Regions from separate parts of the Kitasatospora sp. NPDC030952 genome, predicted to be linked through region 4. Evidence: riboswitches for the same ligand, from Rfam matches in the RefSeq annotation. Region 4 holds a riboswitch; each other region holds the start of a gene.
The links. Region 4 has a riboswitch for cyclic di-AMP ahead of ACZ47G_RS18750 (transglycosylase family protein). Riboswitches for the same ligand answer to the same signal wherever they lie in the genome.
Positions count from the first base shown of each region.

Region 1 (5,056 bases), on a different contig from region 4:
GGTTTGTTGAAGAGATCGCCGGGACTCTACTCCTCCCCGACAGCGAAGGGAACGCCGGTGGTTGCGACCCCCGACACAGCATCGACGACAGGCGCCGACCGCGCGAGCGGCGGCGTGCAGTCCGTCGAGCGCGCCTTCCAACTCCTGGAGGCGCTGGCCGACTCGGGCGGCGTGGCCACCCTCAGTGAGCTTTCCACCAGCTCCGGTCTCCCGATGCCGACCATCCACCGACTGGTCCGTACCCTCGTGCAGCAGGGCTATGTCCGCCAGGACACCGCGCGCCGCTACACCCTCGGCCCCCGACTGATCCGGCTCGGCGAGACGGCCGGCCGACTGCTCGGCAGCTGGGCCCGCCCGTACCTGGCCGAGCTGATGGAGGCCACCGGCGAGACCGCCAACCTGGCGGTACTGGAGGGCGGCGAGGTGGTGTACGTCGGACAGGTGCAGTCGCGGCGCTCGATGCGGATGTTCACCGAGGTCGGACGGCGGGTGCAGCCGCACTGCACCGGCGTCGGCAAGGCCCTGCTCGCCCAGCTCCCGGAGGACGAGGCGCGCGCGGTCCTGGGCCCCAACCCGCTGCCCGCGCACACCGAGTACACCCTCACCGACCCGCAGGAGCTGATGGACCAGCTCGCCGAGGCGCGCGAGCGCGGGTACGTCGTCGACGACCAGGAGCAGGAGATCGGCGTCCGCTGCATCGCCCTCGCGGTGCCGGGCGCGCCGACGCCCACCGCGCTATCGGTGTCCGGCCCGGAGGCCCGGATCCGGGCACTGGAGGAGCAGACGGGGGCGTCCTCGCTGGTGCCGGTGATGCAGCAGATCGCGACCCGGCTCGGACAGGTCCTGGCACCCTGACGTGTCGTCAACTCACTTGCCACGCATGGGCTTGAACACAGGGACCTGAACGCAAGAACCGGCAGCCGTTTCGACCACACGGTGGTCGAAACGGCTGCCGGTCCATGAGAGCGGCTGGTCCTGGGGGCTACGCGGACCCGGCGGCTACCCGGGCCCGGTGGCTACGCGGGCCCGGCGGCTACCGTCAGCGGTAGACGCGGACGTAGTCGGCGGCCATGGTGATCGGGGCGGTCCCCTGCGGCGCGGGGTGGTACTTCCCGGCACACACCGAGAGGTTGAGGATCAGGTACGCCGAGAAGTTGGTGCCCACGCCCTTGTTGTCCGAATACACCTTGACGCCGTTGACGTACCAGTCCACCGAGTTGGCGCCGTAGTAGGTGCCGATGGTGACCCACTGGTCCTTGGCGACGGCCTTGGCATCGGTGTAGTACTCGGGGTTGCTCGGGTTGATGTGGTTGGTCAACTCCAGCAGGTTCGGGTTGTCCGGGTGGTACTCGAAGGAGTCGATCTCCCCGTTGCCGTTCTTCCAGGTCCACAGGGCAGGCCAGGCGCCGGCGCCCGAGGGCATCTTGACCCGGGCCTCGGCGTAGTCGCCGGTCTTGACCTGGAAGCCCTCGGTGGAGCCCTCGGTGGTCAGGAAGCCGGTGTTCCAGGACTGCTGGCCGTTCTCCAGGGTGGGCCCGCCCGGGGTGGCGGTGAAGGTGGCGACGCCGTTCGCGACGGTGACGTTGTTCTTGTTCAGCCAGTCGAGCTTGTTGTCGTCCGGGTTGTGGTTCCCGTACTTGTACGCGGTGCTCTTGTCGCCGACCCAGCGCTGCCCCCAGTCGATCGGGCTGTTGAACTCGTCGGACCAGGTCAGCGACTTGCCGGCGATCGGGGAGGACGGCGCGGGCGTCGTCGGGGTGGCCGTGGCGGTCGGCGTCGTGGTGGGCGTCGCCGTCGGTGCCGTGGTGGGCGTCGTGGTGGGCGTCGCCGTCGGTGCCGTGGTGGGCGCCGTCGTCGGGGACGGGGTCGGCGTGGACGTACCGGTGGCCGCGACCACCAGCTGCTGCGAGGGCAGGTTGTGCCAGCTGCCGCCGAAGTCCTGCCAGAAGCCGAACTGGGTGTACGTTCCGGCCGGCAGGGTGCGCGCACCGCTGGTGAAGTTGAGCCCGGTCGGGCATATCTGCACGTTGGTCGCGTTCCCCGGGAAGTCCAGGTTGGTGCCGCGCGCGTCGCGGACGCCGACGCCGACCGTCTTGGCGGTGAAGCAGGACGAGGAGTGCAGGGCCAGCGAGGCGGTGGCGGCCCGGCCGGCGACCATGGCGGCCGGAGCGAGCCGGTCCTGGGTCACGGTCGGGGCGGTGGCGGCCTGGGCGCCGGCGACGGACGGCAGCCCGAGCAGGCCGGCGCCGCTGATCGCGAGCGCCCCGGTGGCGGCGAGGGCGGCGTTGCGGCCGCGGCGGGTCGGACGGGCGTGGCGAGGGGCGCGACGGCGCCCGGCAGGCTGGTGCATGGGGGGTCCTCTGCGACGCCTGCGAGGTGAGCTGTCGGATTCGGGCTGCAGTTGCCCGGCCGCCTGTGGAGCGGCTTCACCCCTAGCCACGGTCCGCACGCTGATGCGTACGGACCGGGCGCTGACCTTGGTTCCCCCGCTCCCGTCCGCTGTGGTGCTCGAGTGCCGGCCGGCGGGTGGACAGGACTCGGCGTCCCGGCGGCGGGGTCCGCGACAGCGGACGACGGATGCAGGCTAGGCAGGCCGTCCGTGAACGGACAACCTGATCCGGCCGGTTGTCGCACAGCTCACAGTGGTGTCGATCAACGACGCTCCGTGGTGGCCGAGTTGATCAACCTCGCGACCGTGGCCGGGCGATCAGCCGAGCCAGTCGGCCACCTGGCTCTCGGCCACCTGGCCCTCGGTCTCCGGCGACCCAGGCCGGCTCCAGGTGGTCGCGGCGGGGGCGCGCCTGGTGCGAGGTCTCGTGGGGGTGGTGCGTCTCGTGGGCGTGGACGGTAGGACCGCCGTACGGGCGGCGCCCCATGCGCCGGGAGCACACGGTGGACGGCGTGACGGTGGCGGACCGTACCGTGGCGTGGGGCCGCCCGAGTCCGACCGATCGGATAAATTGGAACCCTGGCGTTTTCCGCGGTGCACAAGTGCACCGAGCCCGACCGCACGGTCCGTCCCGCACTCCCGAGAAGAGGTCCCGCCCCACCATGACCGCGTCCCTGCCCGCCTTCGCCGGCCGTACCTACGTCTTCCGGGCCGACAACGGCGCGGCCTTCCGCAACAGCTACTCGGCCGACGGCACTCGGCTGCGCTGGGAGGGCCTCGGCGAGTCGGCCGGCCAGTGGGAAGACGTGCGGCTGCACGTCGCCGAGGTCGCACCGGAGATCTACTTCGTCAGCTGGACGGAGCAGAGCGGGATCACCGTCAGCCATGTGATGGACCTCAACGCGCTGACCGTACGGGCCTTCTGGACCTTCGAGGGCGAGGGCGGCCGGGTCGGCCAGCTGCACACCGGGACGCTGGAGCGGGTGGCCTGACCGGCGCCGCCCCGTAGCACGCACGAACCCCCGGGGGCCTCGGCTCCGGGGGTTCGGCGTGTTCTCTCCGGACGGCGTCGGACGGCTTCAGATGACGTCGGACGGCGTCGGACGGCGGTGACGTCAGGCGGTCTGGCTCGCCTGGCCCGGCTGGTTCGGCTGGCCCGAGGCGTTCGGCTCGCCCGGCTGGTTCGGCTGGTTCGGCACCCTGAGGTGCTGGGACAGCCACTCCAGCGAGGACGGCAGCAGGGCGCTCCAGGTCTCGAAGTTGTGGCCGCCGTTCTCGAGCATGCTGTACGAGACCTTCATCGGGCTGTGCACCGCGTCGATGAACGCCTCGGTGTCCGGCTTGTAGTTGCCGTCGCCCTTCTTGGTGCCGGCCAGCAGCACCGAGATGTCGGGCTGCGGCAGGTTCTTCAGCCGCCACATCAGGTTGGCCTCGTCGCGGCGCTGCTTGCTGCCGCCGAAGAGGTCGCCGGTGGTCGGGTCGTCGGCGGCGTCGTAGTAGCCGGAGAGGGCGACGGCGGTCGGGAAGACGTCCGGGTGGCGCATGGCCATCTTGACGGCGCAGTAGCCGCCGGTCGAGTTGCCCATGAAGGCCCAGGCGTGCGGGTCGGACGAGACCCGGTAGCTGGCCTGGATCGCCGAGGTGACGTCCTTGGTGAAGTAGGTGTCCGACTGGGCGCCGCCGGGGATGTCCTCGCACTCGGTGTCCTGCGGCAGGGCGGGCGAGGGCTGCAGCATCACCATGACGGTCGGCTGCATCCGGCCCTCCTGCAGCAGCTTGAGCGCGGCACCCGGGTAGTTGAAGCGGGTGATCAGGTTCTCGGCGATTCCTGGGAATCCGGTGCTGACGATCACGGCCGGGAACTGCCTCTGCGCGTACTCGGGCTGGAAGTACTGCGGCGGCAGGTAGACGTACCCCTCGGTCGACAGCCGGCTCACCTTGCCGTCGATCCGGACCTTGCGGATCTCGCCGGAGTGGCCCGGCTCACGGCCCATCGCGCCGCCGCCCTTGACCGAGGCCTGGCCTATGGTCTCCACCAGCAGGCGGCCGGAGGCGTCCGCCTTGTTGTGTATCACCACCGGGCCGGTGCTGCCGGTGCCCAGCAGATCGTCCCAACTGCTGTAGAACGCGAAGTAGTTGTTCGCCACCAGGCCGAGCGCGGCAAGCACCGTGAGCTGGGTGGCGAGCAGCGCGCCGATCCGGCCGAGCACTGCCTGCCAGCTCTTCCTGGCGAGTCTGGGCCAGAGCCAGACCGTGCCGACCATCATCACGACCGCGACCAGCACGGTCAGCGCCAGCACCTTGTGGCTCGTCAGACCCATGTTCCAGTTGCTCCCACGCCTCGAACTCCACGCCCCCTCCGCTCAGGGACATCCGAGGAGTTCACCCCGGTTCCCCCACCGGGGCGCGACGTCCAACCCTAGCGGGAGCTGGGAGGAAGCTGATCGGCGGCTGTACGGCTGCGAGCGTGGGGCCACGCCCCGGCCGGTCGCGCCCAGAGCCCCAGCCCCGCCGTGAGCTCGCGCATGCAGCGGGCGCCGAGGTCCTGCGGGGAGCCCGGGCCGGTCACCGCCGCGTCGGAGGCGGCCCACTGCTCCAGGGCCACCCGGATCGCCGCCGTGGCCGCGGCGGCGGCCAGTCGGATCTCCAGCGGGTCGGCGCCGGCCG
Region 1 covers NZ_JBVIFM010000020.1:133,054-138,109, forward strand. Annotated here, with positions in the region: gene ACZ47G_RS29545 (IclR family transcriptional regulator) at 58-855, shown strand; gene ACZ47G_RS29550 (glycoside hydrolase family 16 protein) at 1,040-2,350, opposite strand; cyclic di-AMP (ydaO/yuaA leader) riboswitch at 2,372-2,490, opposite strand; gene ACZ47G_RS29555 (phenolic acid decarboxylase) at 3,052-3,381, shown strand; gene ACZ47G_RS29560 (alpha/beta hydrolase) at 3,505-4,710, opposite strand; gene ACZ47G_RS29565 (TetR family transcriptional regulator) at 4,809-5,056, opposite strand, start outside.
Region 1: linked by a shared signal. The riboswitch ahead of ACZ47G_RS29550 (glycoside hydrolase family 16 protein) and the one ahead of ACZ47G_RS18750 (transglycosylase family protein) in region 4 are both predicted to bind cyclic di-AMP.

Region 2 (5,056 bases), on a different contig from region 4:
GCAGGCTCTTCTGCCAGACCACCCCCTTGAGGTCTGCGGCGGCCATCCCGTTGTAGGTGTGGTTCGAGCCGTGCGTTACCTGCGAGTCGTGCATAGAAGTCTCCCGAAGAGCTCCGGAGTTGTCGTCCAGCGCGGCGCCCCCGGCACCCGCCGAACGGACCGGCCCCGTACCGGTCCGGCACAACGCCTCACTTGACGCGATGATAGCCGCAGTGCACGTGCATCAGCACGGGACATTGCAGGTGCACGAGGCCTTTTACCGGTCGCCGCGAACTCTTCACGGACCCTTCTCCTGACGGTACGTAAACGGACATAGCCGATGGAATCGTCGGGTTGTCCATAACCGGCCGTGAGCGGCCCCCCGCTGAATGTTGATCTTCGAATGCCGGGAGTCGCACTTTCGTGACCCTCCGTCAGTCCATCCTCCGACTGTGAGACATCTCACGCACCTCTCGTGCAACGCGATGCCCCGCGGCGCACGTCTGGGCAACCGTGCGAGTCCGAACGGGGGTTGGGTGAGGAATGTCCGGATTGTAGGCAAACACTCCGGACCGGCGCGGCAGGGACACGGCCTCCGCACCACGACCACCCGAAACCCGTACGGCAGCCGACTGCAGGCCTGACGGGCAGATGTCCTACGATCTCCGGCATGAGCACCGCAGCCATCCCGGGCGCGCCACTGCCCGTCCGCACTCCAGGCTCCCGTGCGCGGGGGCGCCACCGCCGCCCCGAGCGCCCCGAGATCCGCACCGGCTCGCCGGCCCTGGTGCTCGCCGTACCCGCGACCCCGGGGCCCGAGTCCCGCTCGGTCGTCGAGGAACTGCTCTCGATCGTCCGCAGTGAGCACACCGGCGTCCAGGCCGCGGTCGGCTACCTCCCGACCGACGGCGCCACCACCGGGGGCGCCGAGGAGCGCACCGTCGCGGAGCTGCTGGCGGCGGCCGCCGAGGCCGGACTGCCGACGCCCGTCGTGGTGCCGCTGGTGCCCGGCCCGCACGGCTTCCTGACCGGGCTTCACGCCCTCGCCGCCGAGTACGGCGCGACCGTCACCGACGCCCTGGGCCCGCACCCGCTGCTGGCCGAGGCCGTCCACGTGCGACTGTCCGAGGCCGGGCTGGCCCGGGCCGACCGGGCCCGGCTGTTCGCCATCGCGACCGCCGCGGACGGCGTGGTCCTGACCACCGTCGGCGGCGAGGAAGCGGCCGCCGCGGCCGGGATCACCGGCGTCCTGCTGGCCGCCCGACTGGCCGTCCCGGTCGTCCCCGCGGCGCTCGACGTGCCCGGCTCGGTCGCCGCCGCCGTCAACCACCTCAAGGAGACCGGCTCCCAGCGCCCCGCGCTGGCCCCGCTCGTGATCGGCCCGGAGGCGGACTCCGAGCTGCTCGCCACGGCCGCCGAGGAGACCGGCTGCCCGTCGGCGGCGCCGCTGGGCGCGTACCCGACGGTCGGCCAGCTGATCGCCTCCACCTACCTGGCCGCGCTGCCCACGCCGACGGCGGAGGAGCTGGCCGAGGCGGAGGCCGCCGCCACCGCCGGGGCCGGGGAGGGCTCCCGCCGCGCCCACGCGGCCGCCGAAGGGCCCCTGGAGGGCTGACGGCCACCTCCCGTACGACCTGGCGGAACGCCCGCCGGAGAGCCCGCGACCGCCCGTCGCGGCACCCGCACCACCGAAGGGCCCGGAACGGCTGCGTTCCGGGCCCTTTCGACGTGTTCGGATCGCCCCACAGGAGAGTTAAGCGGTCAATGCGACGCAATGTCCGTTCTGGTGCCATTTGTCGATGAATTGTCGGCGCGTTGTCCGGCGCTCGATTCACTGCCGCTCCACCGGCGCGCGGGCATGCCCCCGTCGCGCTCCAACGCTCCGTCACTTCACTCCTGAGGCGAAGCCAGTTATCGGAATCCATCGCGAATTTGCAAGAAAACGATCATTTGCGATCATGAATTACGAGCCATTTGACGTTTCCCACTAAACCGTGATGCGCGTCACAGGTATTTGCAGTTTTAACTTAAGTCTGCATAACGTGCTCCCCGTTCGTGACCACACGGACCCAGTTCATCCGCGACGCCGAGTCCTGCCGTCGGATGTCCTGGCAGCGCGAAAACGCATCACGGCAGGAGCGGGGGAACCACAGGTAAGTCGCCCTAGGTCGTTTTCCGGAACGGTCCAGGGCTAGGGGTGAAGCCGCGCCCACAGCGCGGCCGGGCAACTCCAGCCCGAATCCGACAGCTCACCTCGCAGGCGTGGGAGAGGACCGCGTCTTCATGCTGCCTTCCAACGGCAACCGCCTGTCCAGCCGCACCCGTCGCGTGATCGCCGCCCTCGGCGTCGCCGGCGTCGGCCTCACCGTCCCCTGCCTCACCACCGGCACCGCCAACGCCGCCTCCGTCGCCACCTGGGACAAGGTCGCCCAGTGCGAGAGCAGCGGCAACTGGAGCATCAACACCGGCAACGGCTTCTTCGGCGGCCTGCAGTTCACCTCCAGCACCTGGGCCGCCTTCGGCGGTACCGCGTACGCCCCGCAGGCCAACCAGGCCACCAAGGACCAGCAGATCGCCGTCGCCGAGAAGGTCCTCGCCTCGCAGGGCCCCGGCGCCTGGCCGGTCTGCTCGGTGCAGGCCGGGCTGACCCAGGGCGGCGCCGCCGCCGCGGTCGACACCTCGGCCGGCTCCACCGCCGCCAAGCCCGCCGCCAAGCCGGCCACCAAGCCCGCCCAGGCTCCGGCCCAGGCGGCGACGCCCGCCAAGCCGGCCGCGCCCGTCCAGGACCAGGCGCAGACCTCCGGTGACTCCGCCTCCTCCGCCGACTCCGCCGCCAACGGCGGCTGGGCGCAGAAGCGTCAGGCGCAGGCCCAGGGCGGCAGCTACACCGTCGTCGACGGCGACTGGCTGTCCTCGATCGCCACCAAGCACAACGTCCAGGGCGGCTGGCAGCGGCTGTACGACCTCAACCGCAGCACCCTGACCGACGGCCCGGACACCATCTACCCGGGCCAGCAGCTGACCTTCGGTGACGGCGGCTCGGCCCAGGCCGACCAGTCCTCCACCGCCACCAAGTCCGGCTCGGACTTCACCTGGTTCGACCGCTCGAAGAAGTCCGGCCAGGCCTCGAACGGCGGTGCCGTGAACGCCAAGCCGATCGACCAGGGCACGTCCACCGCCTCGAAGCCGGCTTCCAAGCCCGCCTCGAAGCCGGCCGCCCAGGCGCAGACCCCGGCCCCGGCCCAGACCGCCACCGGCAGCATGGCCGCGGCCGTCTCCTTCGCCCAGTCGAAGGTCGGTCAGGCGTACGTCTACGGCGGCACCGGCAACGGCGGCTGGGACTGCTCCGGCCTGACCCAGGCCGCGCTGCGCGCCGCGGGCGTCAACATCCCGCGCGTCGCCGCCGACCAGGCCGCCGCCAGCACCCACGTCTCGCTGGACAGCCTACAGCCGGGCGACCTGCTGTTCTGGTCGAACAACGGCCAGGACTCCGGCGTCTACCACGTCGCCATCTACATCGGCAACGGCCAGTACGTCGAGGCCGCCAACCCGAGTTCGGGCGTCCGCCTCCAGACCATCGCCAACTGGGCTCCGGACTTCGCCGGCCGGGTCTGAGGACACCGCGCGCACCGCGCGCACCGCGCACCGCACGGCTGACGAATGACAGCTGACGGATAACAGATTTCATCATCTGTCATCCGTCAGCCGCCGGCCGCCGGCCGCCGTCACCCGACAGCCCCGGGGAGAGTCTGGTCGCTCCCCCGGGGCTTCGCCGTACCCACGCGCCCGACCGCCCGGCCGCCCAGGAGGGCTGAGCAGCCGGACCACCCCGCCCGCGCGCCGACGGGCCCCGGAGAGCAACCGCCCTCCGGGGCCCGTCAGTTGGACGGCACCCGCCGGCCTCAGCGCGCACAGGCTCCCGTGGAACCCCGCATCACCAGCTCCGGCTGGAACATGAACTCCCCACGCTGGGCGGCGTTCCCGCCCACCTCCTCCAGCAGGGCGTCCACCGCGGCCGTCGCCATCGCCTCGACCGGCTGCCGGATCGTCGTCAACGGCGGTTCGGTGAAGGCGATCAGCGGCGAGTCGTCGAAGCCGACCACCGACACGTCCTGCGGCACCGACAGCCCCCGCTGCCGCACCGCCCGGATCGCCCCGAGCGCCATCATGTCGCTCCCGCAGACGATCGCCGTGCAGCCCTTGTCCAGCAGCGCGCCGGCCGCCGCGTGCCCGCCCTCCACGCTGAACAGCGTGTGGTGGACGAGGCCCTCGGCCTGCTCCTCGCTGTGCCCGAGCACCTCGCGCATCGCCGCCGTGAAGCCCTCGATCTTGCGCAGCACCGGCACGTACCGCCGCTGCCCGACCGCCAGGCCGATCCGCTCGTGCCCGAGTTCGGCCAGGTGCTGGACGGCCATCCACATCGCGGAGCGGTCGTCCGGCGAGATGAAGGGCGCGTCGATCTTCTCGCTGTAGCCGTTGATCAGCACGAACGGCACCCCGCGCCCGGACAGCCGGGCGTAGCGGTCGTGGTCGGCCGTGGAGTCGGCGTGCAGTCCGGAGACGAAGACGATGCCCGCCACGCCCCGGTCCACCAGCATCTCGACCAGTTCGTCCTCGGTGGAGCCGCCGGGGGTCTGGGTGCACAGCACCGGCGTGTACCCGTGCCGGCTGAGCACCTGCTCGATCACCTGCGCCAGCGCGGGGAAGATCGGGTTGCTCAACTCCGGTGTGATCAGCCCGATCAGCCCGGCGCTGCGCTGGCGCAGGCGGGTCGGCCGCTCGTAGCCGAGCACGTCGAGCGCCGCCAGGACGGTCTGCCTGGTGGCGGCGGAGACGTTCGCCTTGCCGTTGAGTACGCGGGAGACGGTGGCTTCGCTGACCCCCGCCTGCGCCGCGATGTCTGAGAGTCGCGCCGTAGTCACGGTCCCAGAGCCTATTGCAACCACGTCAGACCGCCCACCAGCCGGTGGCGTCCGGAGCGAGCACCGTCTCGCCGCCGTCCACCACGAGTTCGGCCGAGGCGAGCAGCAGCCGGCCCGGCGCGGGGACGCGCACCGGTTCGCCGGTGGTGTTCACG
Region 2 covers NZ_JBVIFM010000034.1:13,733-18,788, forward strand. Annotated here, with positions in the region: gene ACZ47G_RS36450 (DUF397 domain-containing protein) at 1-94, opposite strand, end outside; gene ACZ47G_RS36455 (sirohydrochlorin chelatase family protein) at 650-1,594, shown strand; cyclic di-AMP (ydaO/yuaA leader) riboswitch at 2,093-2,255, shown strand; gene ACZ47G_RS36460 (transglycosylase family protein) at 2,263-3,594, shown strand; gene ACZ47G_RS36465 (LacI family DNA-binding transcriptional regulator) at 3,882-4,901, opposite strand; gene ACZ47G_RS36470 (glycoside hydrolase family 13 protein) at 4,927-5,056, opposite strand, start outside.
Region 2: linked by a shared signal. The riboswitch ahead of ACZ47G_RS36460 (transglycosylase family protein) and the one ahead of ACZ47G_RS18750 (transglycosylase family protein) in region 4 are both predicted to bind cyclic di-AMP.

Region 3 (5,056 bases), on a different contig from region 4:
GGCGAGCTTGGCCGCGGTCTCGGTGCGGCGCTGGTCGAGCCGGCGCTGACGGGTGACCAGCTCGTGCAGGGTCTCCTGCTGCCGTTCGGCGGCCTGGCCCAGGGTCCGGGCGCGGGCCAGGTAGCCCTCGGGGTCGGTGGAGAGCATCAGCTGGGCGGTCTGGGCCATCCCTCCGCCGCGGTACTCGGCCCCGGCCACGGTGGCGAGGTCCCCGCGCAGCTGGTTGAGCTGGTCCTGGGCGGCGGCGACCTCGCCCTGGAGGATCGTGGTCTCGCCGAGCAGCCGCTTCTGCGCCTCCTGGGCGGCGTTGTACTTCTCCGACGCCTGCTCGGCCTCGTCGTACAGCTGATCGACCTGAGCCTTGACGTCCTTGCGGTCGGGCGCGTCCGGCGCGCCGGGGGTGGCCTGGGCGCTGCCGGCGGTCGCCACGCCCAGGGCCGTGGTGGCGGCCGCGGTCAGTACCAGCGCACGGGCGAGCAGTTGGGAACGACGGTGCACGGGCATGGCGGCAGCGGCTCCATTCCTGCGGCGCGGCCCCGCGGCCGCGCCCTGCTGGGCGGCCGTCGAGCGGGAGTCCGGTGGCAGACGTTAGCGAGTCCGGGCAAGTGAGTCCAAACCCCTACCGACCCGAATATTTGACCCCTATTCGGACACCAGGCCGAGCAGCCGGAAAAGCCGCAGGCCCGGCCCTCCGTGACGGAGGACCGGGCCCGTGAACCTTCGAGCGGGGATCAGACCCGGACGATGGAGGCCAGCGGCATGTTGGAGACGGCCTCGTAGCGGACCGACGCACCCGGCTTGGGCGCGTGCAGCACCTGGCCGTTGCCCGCGTAGATGCCGACGTGGTGGGCGTCGCCGTAGAAGATCAGCATGTCGCCGGGCTGGGCCTGGGAGATGTCCGAGCCGATCCGGGTGCCGGCGCCGGCCTGCTCCTGGGAGGTGCGCGGCAGCGACACACCGGCCTGGTTGAACGCCCAGACCATCAGGCCGGAGCAGTCGAAGGAGCCGGGGCCGGTGGCGCCCCAGACGTACGGGCTGCCGACCTTGGTGGCGGCGGCGGCCAGCGCGGCCGCGCCGTGCGAGCTGCCCGGGGCGACCTTGACCGGCGCGGCCGCGGCGCCCGAGCCGAGGTCGCTGCGGCTGCTGTCGCGCGAGGCGCGATCGGCCGGCTGGCTGGCCTTCGCGGCGGCGTCCGCCTTGGCCTTGGCGTCGGCGGCGGCCTTGTCCTCGGCCGCCTTGAGCGCCTGGCGCTCCTGCTCGGTCAGCGTGTTGAGCAGGTCCTGGGCGGCCTTCAGCTTGTTCTGGACCTCGTCCTTGGAGGCCTTCAGCTGCGTGGTGGTGGCTTCCAGCTCGCCGAGCTTGCTCTGGGCCTCGGTGCGGTCCTGGTCCAGCTTGCGCTGCTGGTCCTGGAGCTGCTTCAGCTGGTTCTTCTGGGTGCTGCCGGCCTGGTTGAGCGCACCGGCCTGGTTCAGGAAGTTGTCCGGGCTGGAGGAGAGCATCAGCTGGACGGTCGGGGATATCCCACCGTTGCGGTACTGCTCGCCCGCGATCTCGGCGAGGCCGCCCTGCAGGTCGGTCACCTGAGCCTGCTGCCGGGCCACCTGGTCCTGCATGCCGGAGACCTGCTTCTCCAGCTCCTGCTGCTTCTCCTGGGCGGCGTTGTACTTCTCGGTCGCCTGCTCGGCCTGCTCGTTGAGCTGGTCGACCTGCTCCTTGACCTGGTCCTTGGTCGGCTGCGGGTCGGCGTGCGCGCCGGTCTGCGCGGAGAGCGCGACGGCGGCGGCGGCGAAACCGGTCAGGATCGAGACACGGGCGCGACTGGCGGGCTTGGGACGACGATGGGACGCCACGAAGGCGGACTCCTTCTTCCTACATCCGCCTACCGGGTGAGCTGACGGGTTCGGGCCGGAAGCATGCCCTACGGCGCCTCACCGGCCTCACCTGCGGCCGACCTGGCGCCGATTCACCCCGGAGGAACGTGGTTCCCCGGCTCCGCTCCGCAGCGCCCCCGACTACTGGGCTCCCCTGTCGGGCAGTCGCTTCGACCTGCCCCGCTGTTTCGCGAACTCGACGGTAACCACCGCCGCCACCCAGGCTGGGTGATCGACAGTGCGGTGGTTCGAGGCACGACCCTAGTAACTGAACCGTGATCCGTTCAAATCCTTGTCAGAAAAAAGACGGAAGATCACCCATGTTCTTTTGTGAAAATGACTGATGGTGATCGCCGCCGCACGCAAAGCTGATCGACTCTCACCGATCGGCACTGAGGCGGGCGAACCCGAAGCGCCACCCCCCTCGGGAGGTGGCGCGGATCACAGGGCCGGAGCCGGCCCTTCGGGCGTGTCGGCTCGTCAGATCCGGCGGATCGTGTTGATCGGCATCGCGTCGGCCTTCATCACCTTCACCACGTCACCGGTGTGCGGCGCGTGGACCACCATGCCGTTGCCGATGTACATCGCGACGTGGTGCATGTCGCCGCCGTAGATCACCAGGTCCCCGGGCTGGGCGGTGGACAGCGTCACGGCGGTCCCGATGTGGCCCTGCTCCTGCGAGGTGCGCGGCAGCGAGACGCCGGCCTGGCCGTACGCCCAGACCATCAGACCCGAGCAGTCGAAGGTGCTCGGCCCGGTGGCGCCCCACACGTACGGCGAACCCTGCTTGCTCATCGCCTTGGCGACGGCCACGGCCGCGTAGCCGCTGGCCGGCGGAAGACTGCTGAGGTCGACCCGGTCGGCGCCGCGCGAGGCGCGGTCGTCCTGCTGCTGCTGGGCCTTCAGCGCGGCACGGTCGGCGGCGCTGAGCGAGTTCAGCAGGTCCTGGGCGGTCTTCAGCTTGGTGTTGACGTCCGTCTTGGCCTGGTTCAGGTCCTTGGTGGTGGAGTCCAGCGAGGCCAGCACGGCGGCCGCCTCGCTCTTCTCCTGGTCCAGCCGGCGCTGCTGGTCAAGCAGGCCCTTGAGCGCCTCGGTCTGGGTGGTGCTGGCCTGCTGGACGCTCGACGCCTTCTCCAGGTAGCCCGACGGGTCCGAGGAGAGCATCAGCTGGACGGACGGGTCGATCCCGCCGGTGCGGTACTGCTCGCCGGCGACCTGGGCCAGGCCGGTCTGCAGCTGGCTCATCTGGTCCTGGCTGCGGGCCACCTGGTCCTGCAGCTGGTCGGCCTGCTTGCGGAGCTGGTCCGCGCGCTCCTTGGCGCCGTTGTACTTCTCCGCCGCCTGCTCCTGCTCCTGCTGGAGCTGGTCGATCTGCGCCTTGACGTCGCTGGTGTTCGGCTGCGGCGCGGCGTGCGCGGCCACCTGGGCGGAGAGGGCGACCGCGGTCGCAGCGGCCGCGGTGAGCACGGAGACCCGCGCGCGGCTCGGCTGCTTGGGACGGCGGTGGGAGGCCAAGGGACCCGCTCCTTCTTCCAACGGACTCACCTGTTCGGGTGAGATACCGGAAAATAGGTTTGACGCCAGACCCTAGTGAAGATCTACCCGTTTTGCCACTCCCCCGAAGGCGTGAACTCCGGTTCTCGCACTGACTTCACCGGATCCGCACACCTGCCCGACGACGGCACTGACCTGCTGTCACGCCGCCCGGGCCGCTGGTCAGGGCCGGGCCAGCCGGTTCAGCAGCAGCACCGAGGCCACCGGGCGCGCGCCCGCCTTCCGCACGCCGTCCGCGACCTCCCGGTCGGTGGAGACCACCACCACCGGACGGCCCTGCGGCTCGGCCCGGACCAGACGGCGGATCAACTCGTCCGCGGTCTCGCCGGTCCGACTGAACCGTACCCGCACCCCGCGCGGTGGCGCCATGATGACCGGGACGTCCAGGTCCTGCCCGTCGAACACACAGGTGACCTCCGCCTGGGTGCGCTGGGCCAGCATCGCCAGCCCGCCCAGCAGCCGGATCCGCTGCTGCTCCAGCGGCAACGTCGGGTACCCGGTCTTGGTCACGTTGTAGCCGTCCACCACCAGGTGCACCTGGGGGATCGCCAGCAGCTGGTCCAGCAGCGCCGGGTCGTCGTCGGCCAGGCCGCGCCGGGCCACGTCGTGCGGCGAGGCCGCCCCCGGCACCACCGCCTCCACCAGGTCCGCCGGGCGGATCTGGGAGACCGGCAGCGCCAGCTCGCGCTGCAGCCCCTGAGCCGACTGCAGCACGGTGTCCAGCAGCAGCCGCAGCCGCATGTCCTCGACGCTGCGCCCCTCCCGGGCCGAGCGGCGGCCCTGCTCGGCCGCGTTCTCCAGCTCGGACACCCGGTGCCGCAGCCGCCGCGCCTCGCTCTCGGCCGCACTGCGCTCGCCCGCGGCCTGCGCCCTGGCGGCCTCCAGCTCGCCGGCCACCCGCCGGGTCTCGGCCTGCGCCCGGCGGGTGTCGCTCTCCAGCGACCGCACCTTCTTGCGCAGCGACTCGGCCTCCCGCCGGACGCCCTCGAACTCCGCGCGCTGGCGGTCCAGGTCCGCCCGGGCGGCGGCCCGCACCTCGGCCAGCTCGGCCTGCAGCTTCTCCACCAGCCGGGAGGCCTCCGCCACCGCGTCCTCGGCGCCGGCCCGCTCGGCCTCCTCGCCGGCCTCGGCGACCAGCCGGCTCCAGCCCGCCGACCGCACCAGGTAGGCGGCGGCCGCGACGTCCATCGGATCGGCGGCGCCGGGGACGGTGCCCGACTCCAGCGCCTTCACCAGGTCCGGCTGGCCCAGCCGCAGCCGCTCCGCTATCCGCACCCGGAAGGCCGGCTCGGACTCCAGCGCCGCCGCCAGCGCGGTGGCCGCGTACTTGGCCCGCCGCGCGGGGGTGAACTTGGCGTACTGACGCAGGCTCTGCGGCAGTTCCCCGGGCGGCAGCCCGCCCAGCGCGTCCGAGGCCAGCCCGACCACCCGCCGGCGCACGCCCTCGGGCAGCGGCCGGTCCAGCTTCTCAGCCGTACGCTCCGCCGCGGCACCCGGGGCGGGGGTCTCGGACGGGACCGTCCCGGCGGCCGGCTGCGGTGCCTGCGCAGCGGGCTGAAGCCCCTGCGGTTCGCCGGGCTCCCTCGCTGCGTCCACCACGTCCTCGGCTCCGATCCTGGTCCAGCGGGTGC
Region 3 covers NZ_JBVIFM010000019.1:38,120-43,175, reverse strand. Annotated here, with positions in the region: gene ACZ47G_RS28390 (C40 family peptidase) at 1-504, opposite strand, end outside; gene ACZ47G_RS28385 (NlpC/P60 family protein) at 732-1,850, opposite strand; cyclic di-AMP (ydaO/yuaA leader) riboswitch at 1,861-2,015, opposite strand; gene ACZ47G_RS28380 (C40 family peptidase) at 2,352-3,386, opposite strand; gene ACZ47G_RS28375 (NYN domain-containing protein) at 3,588-4,889, opposite strand.
Region 3: linked by a shared signal. The riboswitch ahead of ACZ47G_RS28385 (NlpC/P60 family protein) and the one ahead of ACZ47G_RS18750 (transglycosylase family protein) in region 4 are both predicted to bind cyclic di-AMP.

Region 4 (5,056 bases):
CGCCCCGGAGCTCTTCACCTGGGAGTTCGCCGCCGACCCGTACCCCGCCTACGCCTGGCTGCGCGAGCACGCCCCGGTGCACCGCACCACCCTGCCGAGCGGCGTGGAGGCCTGGCTGGTGACCAGGTACGCGGACGCCCGGCAGGCGCTGGCGGACGGCCGGCTGTCGAAGAACCCGGCGCACCACAGCGAGCAGGCGCACCGCACCGGCCGGGTGGGCATCCCGGGGGAGCGGCAGGCGGACCTGATGACCCACCTGCTGAACATCGACCCGCCGGACCACACCCGGCTGCGCCGCCTGGTGTCGAAGGCGTTCACCCCGCGCCGGGTGGCCGAGTTCGAGCCGCGGGTGCAGCAGTTGACCGACCGGCTGATCGACGGCTTCGCCCAGCGCGGATCGGCGGACCTGATCCACGAGTTCGCCTTCCCGCTCCCCATCTACGCGATCTGCGACATGCTGGGCGTGCCGGCCGAGGACCAGGACGACTTCCGGGACTGGGCCGGGATGATGCTGCGACACACGAAGCCGGGGCAAGGCGGCGGCCAACGCGGCGGTGTGGGGCGGGCGGTGAGGCGGATGCGGGCGTACCTGCTGGAGCTGATCCACCGCAAGCGGGCGGACCTCGGCGACGACCTGATCTCCGGGCTGATCCGGGCGAGCGACCACGGCGAGCACCTCACCGAGAACGAGGCCGCCGCGATGGCGTTCATCCTCCTCTTCGCGGGCTTCGAGACCACCGTGAACCTGATCGGCAACGGCACCTACGCGCTGCTGCGCAACCCGGAGCAGCGCCGCCTGCTGCAGGAGTCGGTGGCCCGGGGCGAGACCGGGCTGCTGGAGACCGGGATCGAGGAACTCCTGCGCTACGACGGGCCGGTGGAGCTGGCGACCTGGCGGTTCGCGACCCGGCCGCTGACCATCGGCGGGGTGGACATCCCGGTCGGCGACCCGGTGCTGGTGGTGTTGGCGGCGGCGGACCGCGACCCGGCCCGGTTCGCCGACGAGAACACCCTCGACCTGGCCCGGAGCGACAATCCCCACCTGGGGTTCGGGCACGGCATCCACTACTGCATCGGCGCCCCGCTGGCCCGGCTGGAGGGGCGGGCCGCGCTGGCCACGCTGCTCTCCCGGCTGCCCGATCTGCGGCTGGCCGGGAGCCCGGAGGACCTGCGCTGGCGAGGTGGCCTGATCATGCGCGGATTGCGCGAACTTCCGGTCGAATTCAGCCCGGAGGCCCGCTCCCCGCACACCCGTCCTGAGGCCCCGACACGCTGACGGGACGTCGTCGAGCGGGCTGCAGTGGCGGTGTGAACGCGCATCAAACCGGACAAAGCCCCGCTGTTGGTAGGCGATCGAGCACGCGCCGTAATTCTTGTGTGATATCGGTGATATGAGCTTGTGATTGGTCTGAGGATCTGTCTAGTCTCCCTGGAGTTCGCAGCTGCGGACCCCGTGCGCGGAACGCCGAATCCTGCCCGCCGCGCGACGGGAAATCGACCAGACCCTGGGCAGGGGCGGGGGACCCAGGTTTGTTGCCGTCTCCCCACGGCTTGGGGTGAAGCCGCCCGAGCGGAATCGTTTCCGTCGACGGCGGCCGGGCCACCTCCCGGTCCGAACCCGACAGCTCACCTCGCAGGCGTGCGGAGAGGGACCTTCATGCTGCTCGTTGGAACTGGCCGTCATCGTCGTCGCACCCAGGCCGAGAAGGCCATCGCCGTCGCCGGTGTGGCCGGCGTCGGACTCGCGCTGCCGCTCCTCACCGCCACCGGAGCCTCCGCCGCCCCGGCCTCCGCCTGGGACTCCGTCGCCCAGTGCGAGAGCGGCGGCAACTGGAGCATCAACACCGGCAACGGCTTCTCCGGCGGCCTGCAGTTCACCCCCAGCACCTGGAAGGCGTACGGCGGCACCGCGTACGCGGCGCAGGCCAACCAGGCCAGCCGGGCGCAGCAGATCTCGGTCGCCGAGAAGGTGCTCGCCTCGCAGGGCCCGGGTGCCTGGCCGGTCTGCTCCGTCAAGGCCGGCCTGAGCAAGGGCGGCGCCCCGGCGGCCGTGGACACCTCCTCGGACGCCAAGCCGCAGTCCGCGCCGAAGCAGAAGGCCCAGCCCCAGGCCGCCAAGTCGCAGGCCGCCAAGCCCGCCGCGAAGCCCGTCCAGCAGTACGCCCCGAAGCACGCCGCGCCGAAGCAGGCCGAGCGGCCCGCCGAGCAGCCGGTGCAGCAGTACACGCCGAAGCACGCCGCCCCGCGCGCCGCCCAGGCCCCGTCCGCCCAGACCGGCCACGACTACACCGTCCGCTCCGGCGACACGCTGTCGACGATCGCCGCCGCCCAGGGCGTGTCCGGCGGCTGGCAGGCGCTGTACGACGGCAACCGCGGCACGGTCGGCGGCGACCCGAACCTGATCCTGCCCGGCCAGGTGCTGCACCTCGGCTGAGCCGTTCCGCACGGCTCCGGAAGTCGAACGGAGGAGGGGGCCGCGCCCGGCGGCCCCCTTCGTCCGCGTTCGTCCGTGATGGTGGGACACGTCGGGTCGGGCAGGTGAACTACCGGTGGGTAGCGGGGCCACACGCTGAGACGGAGTCGAGGTCGACGTGGTCCCGGGAGCCCGGGCGGTTAGGCTCTGGTCGTAACGACTCCGCAATCCTCCGGCCGACCGGCACCACCGTCAGCCGGACCCTGCTTCCGCAAGGAGATGCTTCGTGCCGTCCATCGATGTCGTCGTAGCCCGCGAAATCCTCGACTCCCGCGGCAACCCCACGGTCGAGGTCGAGGTCGGCCTCGACGACGGCAGCACGGGTCGTGCCGCTGTTCCGTCGGGCGCCTCGACCGGCGCCTTCGAGGCGCTGGAGCTGCGCGACGGTGACAAGAACCGCTACTTCGGCAAGGGCGTGGAGAAGGCCGTCCTGGCCGTCATCGAGCAGATCGGCCCGGAGCTGGTCGGCTACGACGCCACCGAGCAGCGCCTGATCGACCAGGCCATGCTCGACCTGGACGCCACCCCGGACAAGTCCTCGCTCGGCGCCAACGCCATCCTGGGCGTCTCGCTGGCCGTCGCGCACGCCGCCTCCGAGGCCAGCGACCTGCCGCTGTTCCGCTACCTGGGCGGCCCGAACGCGCACGTCCTGCCGGTCCCGATGATGAACATCCTCAACGGTGGCTCCCACGCGGACTCCAACGTCGACATCCAGGAGTTCATGATCGCCCCGATCGGCGCGGAGTCCTTCTCCGAGGCCGTCCGCTGGGGCGTCGAGGTCTACCACACCCTCAAGGGCGTGCTGAAGGAGCGCGGCCTGTCCACCGGCCTCGGCGACGAGGGCGGCTTCGCGCCGAACCTGGACAGCAACCGCGAGGCCCTGGACCTCATCACCGAGGCCATCCAGAAGGCCGGCTACGTGCCCGGGCGTGACATCGCGCTGGCCCTGGACGTCGCCGCCTCCGAGTTCTACCAGGACGGCGCCTACCAGTTCGAGGGCAAGGCCCTGTCGGCCGCCGAGCTCATCGAGTACTACGCCGAGCTGGTCGCCGCCTACCCGCTGGTCTCCATCGAGGACCCGCTGGACGAGTCGGACTGGGAGGGCTGGAAGGCCATGACCGTCAAGCTGGGCGACAAGGTCCAGCTGGTCGGCGACGACCTGTTCGTCACCAACCCGGCCCGTCTGGCCAAGGGCATCGAGACCGGCACCGCCAACGCCCTGCTGGTGAAGGTGAACCAGATCGGCTCGCTGACCGAGACCCTGGACGCCGTCGAGCTGGCCCAGCGCAACGGCTACCGCTGCATGATGTCGCACCGCTCCGGCGAGACCGAGGACGTCACCATCGCCGACCTGGCCGTCGCCACCAACTGCGGCCAGATCAAGACCGGTGCCCCGGCCCGCTCCGAGCGCGTCGCCAAGTACAACCAGCTGCTGCGCATCGAGGAGATCCTCGACGACGCCGCCGAGTACGCCGGCCGCGGCGCCTTCCCGCGGTTCCGCTCCGCGGACCAGTAAGCACGGCAAGTCCGAGGCCTGGGACTCCGAGGCCCGAGGGTTCGAGGCCTGGGACTCCGAGGCCGGAGACCAGGGGGCCGAAGGTCCCCGGTAGCGCACGCCTGACCGGTGCCCCGGCGCACACCCCGTAGGGTGGGCGGCGGGGCACCGTCGCGACCAGGAGGGGATACGGGAGATGGCTGGCTGGAGGATCCCGGGCTTGGCGGCCCGGCCTCGGTTCACGAGCCGGGCGACCGTCCTCGTCCTGGTGCTCTGCTCGCTGGTCGCGATCCTGGCCTACCCGACCCGGCAGTTCATCTCCCAGCGCGCCGAGATCTCCGCCCAGCGGGTGAAGGCCGACCACGTGCGCCAGCAGGTCGACCAGCTGCGCCGGGACAAGGCCCGCTGGCAGGATCCGGAGTACGTCAAGGCGCAGGCCCGCTCCCGGCTGCACTACGCGGTGCCGGGGGAGACCCCGTACATCGCGGTGGACCCGTCCGGTGCGGCCGCCCGACCCGCCGCCCCGGGCGGCTCCGCGACCCCCTCCGCCGAGGCGGCGGCCGGCCAGGCGAAGGCCGCCAAGCCCTGGTACACCAGCATCTGGGACTCGGTGGACGCCGCCGACACCGTCGCGCTGGCCCCCGCCGCCCCCCGTCCGCTCCCCCCGTCCTCCGTTGGAGACCCCACCCCCCATGACCACTGAGAACCACCCCGCCGTCTCCGACGCCGACGTCGCGGCCATCGCCGCCCAGCTCGGCCGGGTGCCGCGCGGCCTGCGCGGTGTGGCGCACCGCTGCCCCTGTGGCAACCCCGACGTCGTGGAGACGGCCCCCCGGCTGCCGGACGGCACGCCGTTCCCGACGCTGTACTACCTGACCTGCCCCAAGGCCGCCTCGCTGATCGGCACCCTGGAGGCCGAGGGCGTGATGAAGGACCAGACCGCCCGCCTCGCCGAGGACCCGGAGCTGGCCGCCGCCTACCAGAAGGCGCACGAGGACTACATCGCCCGGCGCGACGCGATCGAGGTGCTGGAGGGCTTCCCGAGCGCCGGCGGCATGCCGGACCGGGTGAAGTGCCTGCACGTGCTG
Region 4 covers NZ_JBVIFM010000009.1:300,983-306,038, forward strand. Annotated here, with positions in the region: gene ACZ47G_RS18745 (cytochrome P450 family protein) at 1-1,276, shown strand, start outside; cyclic di-AMP (ydaO/yuaA leader) riboswitch at 1,487-1,656, shown strand; gene ACZ47G_RS18750 (transglycosylase family protein) at 1,658-2,434, shown strand; gene eno (phosphopyruvate hydratase) at 2,700-3,989, shown strand; gene ACZ47G_RS18760 (FtsB family cell division protein) at 4,189-4,671, shown strand; partial or broken gene ACZ47G_RS18765 (DUF501 domain-containing protein) at 4,643-5,056, shown strand, end outside.